2 linked regions of the Runella sp. SP2 genome follow. The main gene of each other region encodes a partner of the protein of the gene in region 2 in a complex. Links are inferred from orthologs where the notes say so. Each region holds a gene or a part of one and is shown on either strand. Other genes may lie near its edges.

The links.
Region 1: the proteins of tsaD (region 2) and tsaE are in contact, whole or in part, in a crystal structure (PDB 6N9A), measured with the Thermotoga maritima proteins. The link is inferred for Runella sp. SP2 from one-to-one orthologs. Residues at the interface, in WP_004082750.1 of Thermotoga maritima: Cys10, Asp11, Arg49, His50, Leu82, Gly84, Gly135, Gly136, Glu154, Thr155, Leu156, Asp157, Asp158, Ser159, Glu162, Asp165, Lys166, Arg169, Leu170, Tyr175, Lys213, Thr214, Leu217, Tyr218, Gln221, Arg222, Asn324; in WP_004082108.1 of Thermotoga maritima: Leu37, Gly38, Lys46, Lys57, Val59, Lys60, Ser61, Thr63, Phe64, Thr65, Leu66, Met67, Val69, Pro71, Tyr82, Arg83, Leu84, Asp86, Asp88, Phe89, Asp93, Ile128, Asp130, Glu131, Arg134.

What each region holds. Positions count from the first base shown.
Region 1 is NZ_CP031030.1:1,766,491-1,769,764, reverse strand. Bases 251-3,159 are described here. They hold tsaE (tRNA (adenosine(37)-N6)-threonylcarbamoyltransferase complex ATPase subunit type 1 TsaE), read right to left. Parts: upstream 1,967-3,159; coding sequence 1,535-1,966; downstream 251-1,534. Other genes in these bases: DTQ70_RS07430 (hypothetical protein), read right to left, coding at 1,968-3,159; DTQ70_RS07440 (alanine dehydrogenase), read right to left, coding at 293-1,504. Also shown: DTQ70_RS07445 (hypothetical protein), read right to left, coding at 1-243; more of DTQ70_RS07430, read right to left, coding at 3,160-3,212. UniProt on the Escherichia coli protein: Required for the formation of a threonylcarbamoyl group on adenosine at position 37 (t(6)A37) in tRNAs that read codons beginning with adenine.
Region 2 is NZ_CP031030.1:3,091,830-3,095,147, reverse strand. What follows is about bases 186-3,138. They hold tsaD (tRNA (adenosine(37)-N6)-threonylcarbamoyltransferase complex transferase subunit TsaD), read right to left. Parts: upstream 2,187-3,138; coding sequence 1,185-2,186; downstream 186-1,184. Other genes in these bases: DTQ70_RS12950 (translocation/assembly module TamB domain-containing protein), read left to right, coding at 2,228-3,138; DTQ70_RS12960 (gliding motility-associated C-terminal domain-containing protein), read right to left, coding at 186-1,062. In the rest of the region: more of DTQ70_RS12960, read right to left, coding at 1-185; more of DTQ70_RS12950, read left to right, coding at 3,139-3,318.

The sequences.
Region 1 (3,274 bases), 1.3 Mb from region 2 along the record:
GTACGACCATTCGTTTTCTAACTCGGTTTTTCCAATCAGCAAAACCCCAAGTTCTATCTCTTTTTGTACCGCCACAAAAATCGGGTGTGTGGAAAAACCTCGTTTACGAATTTGATAAGAGGCTTCTTTGAGTTGGTCAGAAACTTTGACAAAATCTTGTGATACTATGCCCAAAAGTTGTTTGTTCACTTCGGGTGAATTAGCATCATCCATTAAGGTATTTTCGTTGCTGTGATTAATCATGTTTTTTAAATGTCGAATGTAAAAGGTCAGATTATCGAATAAAATCTGACTAGAGTCGTGCTGCCAAAAGCAAGCTAAGATCTTTGTGTCGCATCGAAAACTTCTTTGCGATAAAAGGATTTGTCAATGTACCACGATGCGTATAAACTCCTTTACTGAACCAACGGCGCGCGTACATCATTTCCTCGACGCCTCCTAACGAACCCATTTTCAACAACATAGGCAAAAAGACGTTGCTCAGCGTAACACTTGCCGTGTGAGCCACCCGCGATGCAATGTTGGGCACACAATAATGAATGACGTCGTATTGTCGGTAAATCGGGTCTTTGTGGGTCGTAATTCGCGAGGTTTCGATGCAGCCTCCTTGGTCGATGGACACGTCGATAATCACCGAGTTGGGTTTCATTTTTGAAACCATTTCTTCGGTAACAACGTAAATATTTTGGCCATCTTCGGGGCGCAGGGCACCAATAACGACATCGGCCCGCTGCACGGCTTCCGAAAGTGTATCTGACTCAATAATTGAGGTATAAATGTGCTGTCCAATGGCATATTTCAGCCGTTGAAGGCGGTAAATGTGTTGGTCAAAAATTTTGATTTCTGCCCCAAGTCCCAACGCTGTACGCGCAGTGTATTCTGCCACGGTTCCCGCACCGATGATGACTACTTTGGTGGGTGGAACTCCCGTAATTCCGCCCAAAATTATCCCTCTCCCCTTGTTGGCACTACTCAAATACTCGGCAGCAATAAGCATGACGGTACTTCCTGCAATTTCGCTCAAAGAACGTATCACAGGCTGACCACCAGCGGGGTCTTCGATGTATTCATAGCCAAGTGCCGTAATATTTTTCTGATTGAGGTGCTCGAAGTACGAACGGTCGCGGGTGGGAAGATTGAGCGCCGAAATAATGGTTTGGCCATTTTTCAGGATTCCAAACTCTTGCTCTACGAGGGGTTCAATTTTAAGGATTAAATCACTCGTAAAAACCTCTTGGGGCGAAAACACAATCTGCGCTCCTGCTTCGCTGTACTCATTATCGGGAAACTGTGCGCCTTCTCCCGCTCCCTTTTCCACAACGACTCGGTGACCATTTCGTACCAAAATCGCCACGGCTTCGGGCGTCAATGCAATGCGATTTTCTTGCAGGGATATTTCTTTTGGAAGCCCAATCAACAAGCTTTGTTGGCTTGTTTTGAGCGGGGCAAGCGCTTCTTGCGGATACAAAGCTGTTTGTTGCGCCAATTCGCCAAAACCCATCATGTCCAAATTAGTCGATTTACGTTTGTTGATTTATGCTTTTTTGAGAACCTCCAGTTTCCGAAGCCCATCTGGCAGGCTCGAAATATGGATTTCTACATAACTTTCTGGTAAAAGTTCTTCGATTCGGTCGGGCCATTCAATCAAACAAATATAGCCAGAATCGAGGTATTCTTCAACCCCAATATCGTACGCCTCAGCCGTATTTTTTAGTCTATAACAATCAAAATGATAAATCGTTTCCCCGTCGGCGGTGATATATTCATTCACAATCGAAAACGTCGGACTTTGAACGTTATTCATCACCCCCATGACCTTCCCTAGCGCCTTCACAAACGTTGTTTTTCCCGCTCCCATGGCTCCATTCAACAGCCAAATGGTTTCGTTTCCACAAGCTTGCAGGACTTTGGCAGCCACCTGTTCGATGTCTTCTAACCCAAAACGTTCGATGCTCAACAATATCATTTTAAAGTATGCCTTGTTTTTTAAGATCTTTGCTCAATTGCTCCATCAACAACCGATGTGCCTCAGGATTGGGGTGTCCATCGTACGTAAGCTGGTATTGTTTTGCTGGATAGGGAAAAAGTTGACGATAATCCAGCACTTTCATGCCCCGTTCTTTCAATAGAGCAGGCATAGGTGAATCCTTTTTCAAGGCATCGGGGTACAAAATCACGTAAAACTTATCATTTTTAAACTGCTTTTTGTACTCGTCTTCCGTTGCTTTAATCAAATTTGCCGTCAATTCGTAATCTTTCGGGCGATACACAAAAGGGAAATCCATCGCAAAATGCTGACGAACTTTGCTTTTAAACAACATCATTCCAAAACGGTATTTCAAAGGGTGTGCAAACCGATAAACCCCTTGCGTTTGCATGGTTTTTTCATCAATATCGGGAAAATAACCATCGTACATACCAATCCAGCCTACTGACGGAATAGCTCGGTTGACGTGGTCTTCGATGTAAGTATAAATCCCAATACCGTCTTTTTGCGCCACTTGTTGCACAACATTTTGGTGCTGCAAACGAGCCAGTGCATGTCGTGGAGAATAACCAAAGAAGCCATAATTGTACGCCTGAACGTCAGCGTTGCCTTTTTGGAAATAATAAGGCATGGTTTCATTGTCCCGTACGGCATCTCCGTAGGTAAACGAGCACCCAAAAAAAAGCGCGTATTTATTTCGCACAGTTTGTGCAGAATCGGCAAAAGGTGTAATCCGCCGCGAGAACGAATCGACCTTCATCGGAATTTGAATAAAAGGCTTTCCGTCCAGTGTTTTAGCCCAAATAAAGGTATGGTTTGGAATGGGCTTACGTCCCAAAAATTCGTCAAACGCATAACTTGAATCATAAGCGGGTCCAGCATACTGGGGCCCCGTTGCTGTGGTAGGTTGTTTTTGACCCGCATCGTGAATCCATCCAACGGCCGTTTCCACACCCAAAATCACCAGGACAATCGTTACCACCGAAAGAAGGATATTTTGTAAAAGAGGTGATGAATTTCTGATGAGTAGCGACAACGATACCAACGACACCGCCCAAGCGGCTACGCGAAAGCCAATCAGGCGCAAATCGTAGTCAAACCAAACGCCATCGCCGTTTCCCACAAAAAACTCAACCCCAATAAGCACCACTAACAACAGCGTCACTAGCGATATAAAAACGCCCAGTCGGGCAAGCAACGTTTTATTTTTTTCAAAAAATTGCATTCGTAAAAAGCTGTTCAAAATGAGCCCACAAAGGTACAAATTAATCCTACGCCCGTAGTCCT
Region 2 (3,318 bases):
ACCATCTTTTTGCCATTGGTACGAAACATTGGGCTGTGACGTAAACTGGAGTGTCGCATTCGTCCCTTCGCAAATTTCGACGACCGAAGCGGGTAAACTGGTATTGGTGCTGTTGAATACTGTGGGTGAAGGAGGTGGAGTGCCGCCACAGTCAATGACTTTTAACTGAAACTCCCGACGGGTTGAACCAATCTTGACCCCATTTCGGTACTCTTCTACCAGAATAGCAAAGGTGAATCTGCCCAATTGAGAAGCTCTTACCGTAAGAAAGCCCGTAGTCGGGTGAATTGCCAATGCGGGATTTCCTGGAATGGTATTGGAAAGTCCATAGCCTGCCGCCCATCTAACTTCGGGATAACTGCTGCGCGATTCGCCTAGTCCTCGCGGATTTGTTTCATTGGTGTAACCATTGAGGGGAGTAACTAAGGTGTATCTTAACTCATCACCATCCGCATCAGTAGCGCTCATATTCATCCTAAATGGCCTATTAATACAAATATATTCACCGTTGGGGATACTGAGGTCGGGGGAAGAATTACGAAAAAAAGTGCCGTTTTGCGTAAGGGCTGGAAACTCCAACGTAAAAACCAGTCCGACGTTTTGACCTCTATTTTGAAGATTGTCCACCCCAGCCGTCCGACAACAACGTTCCCAAATGATGTAATACCCTTGAGAATCGTTATAGCGTGCGGGGCTCAAACTAATAGCGCGACTATAAATTTGGGCAACGGTACGGAGTTGTTGGTTTCCCGCACAAGCTTCATTTTGATAAATGATAGGTTTGTTTTGGTTTACTTGTTGTGGCAACTCAAAAGCGTCCATTCTCACATGGTCGCTTTTACGAAAGATGTACACAGTAGCACTTGCGTCGTTGTTGGAAAAATCACCTCCTACAACTGGATTGAGTGTAAGCATGTCAGAGTAGAGCGTGAGGGTAAGAAGGTAATTACCCTGCGTTGGCTGCGCTATCATCCGAAAATCACCACCAAAAATATGGACAGCCCATCCATCAATTGAAATAGACAAGAAAAGTACAAACACAAAAATCACTCGCTTCATCATCCTGCATTCAAAACGTTAAGGGTTGTTTTAAAGGAATTATAAAGCTAGTGATTTTGTGGTTATGATGATAGGTTATTGCTAGTCAATGATTTAAAATTTAAAAAAAAATTATTAAACGGCCTCTAAAACGCCATGCGAGGCAAGGGACTGACAGTTTGCTCGCAGAAATCGGCTTCCTCAAATTTGAAATGAGAGGCCATCGCAATCATCGCGGCATTGTCGGTGCAGTACTCAAAACGCGGGATAAAAACATTCCAATGTTCTTTTTCCCCGAGTTCCAAAAGCGATTTTCGTAAGCCCGAATTGGCGGATACGCCCCCTGCAATCGCAATGTCAGAAATCCCCGTTTGGCGGGCTGCTTTGCGGAGTTTTTGTAACAACATTTTGATGAGCGTATGCTGCACACTGGCACAGATATCGGCGATGTTTTCTTCGACAAACTGTGGGTTTTCTTTGGTTTTACCCTGTAAAAAATACAAAATGGACGTTTTGATGCCGCTAAATGAGTAATTGAGCCCAGGCATTTCGGAGAGGGGGAAATTATAAGCCAACGGATTTCCTTGTTGGGCGTGTTTGTCAACCAACGGGCCGCCCGGGTAGGGAAGGTTGAGCAATTTGGCGGTTTTGTCAAAGGCTTCTCCTACGGCGTCGTCCTGCGTTTCACCAATAATTTCCATGTCGAGGGGCGAGCGCACCAGCACAATTTGGGTATGTCCACCGCTGACCGTCAGGCACAAAAACGGAAAGGAAGGAGTTGGGTCTTCAATAAAGTGTGCCAATACGTGCGCCTGCATGTGATTTACCTCAATGAGCGGGATATTCAGCCCCAAAGCAAAGGCTTTGGCAAACGATGCGCCTACTAATAATGCGCCCAAAAGGCCAGGCCCGCGCGTAAAAGCGATGGCATTCAGGTCTTTTTTGCTTACTTTTGCATCCAGAAGCGCCTTTTCGACCACAGGGACAATGTGTTGCTGATGGGCACGAGAAGCCAATTCGGGAACAACCCCACCGTATTTTTGGTGAATCACTTGTGTCGCTACAATGTTGGAACAGATTTTGCCGTTAGAGATAACGGCCGCGGAAGTTTCATCACACGAAGATTCGATGGCTAAAATAGTTGACATTTGTTGAAATTTTGCGTTAATTTTGAGCAGTCGCCCAGCCCATGAAACGTATCATTTGGTACATTCTGAACACACTTTTTATCCTCTTTGTCACAGTGGTGCTGTTGGCAGAGATGATAAGCTTGTGTATTCAATTTCCACTGATACAAACCTCTCTCGTAGGCTACGTTACCCAAAAACTTTCTAAAGAACTACAACACCCGACTTCCGTAGGAAGGGTAAGCATTAAATGGTTCAACGCCGTTTCGCTCGAAAAAGTTGAGATTCGCGACCGCAAAGGCCGCCCCATGATTCAAGTGGAGCGCCTCGACGTCAACCACGACTTTTTGGAGCTGGCGATTGGCAAAGATAAAAAGACTTTTGGCACTTGGCTCGATGAAGCCACGCTTTACCGTCCGTCGGTGTGGTTGGTAAAGAACCCCAAAACGGGCGATTTGAACCTAGACGAATTTATTGCCCGTATCGAAGAGCTGACTTCTAACCCCAATTCTCCCCCTGGAAAAAAAGACCAAAACGTCCCATTTTATATCAAGCAAGTGCATTTGATTGAAGGGACGTTTCGTTTTGACGATCCTCGTGAGCAACGGATGTCGGGTAAAGCCTTTGATTACAACCACTTTACTTTGAAAGGTATCAGTGGTGAGGCCAAAAATTTCATGGTCTTGGGAGATACCATTGCCTTGAAAGTTCGAGGACTGCATACTTACGATAAACGCACCAATTTGACGGTGAAAGGGTTGAATTCTAACGTGATGTACTGCCGTACGAAGCTAGAGTTGGCAGATTTGTACGCGCCCATTGGTAATTCAATCATCCGCAATTATATTTCCTTCAACTACGACAAGCCATCGGCTTTTGGCGATTTTAATGCCAAAGTATTGATGAAAGCCCACATTGACAGTTCGCGGGTTCGGTCGGAAGATTTGGGCTGGTTTGCCGATTATTTGTTTACCCTCAACGAAACTTGGAAAGTCCATGGGGATTTTCTGGGAACGGTCAATGATTTTAAATTGACAAACACCGATTTACGTTTTGGTAAAAATAGCCGTCTGCGTGGAAAAATAGCTTTCAAAGGAGTCACAGAATTTGCGACCTCGTTGTTGGATTTTGACATGGTTGAGACGCGGGTCGA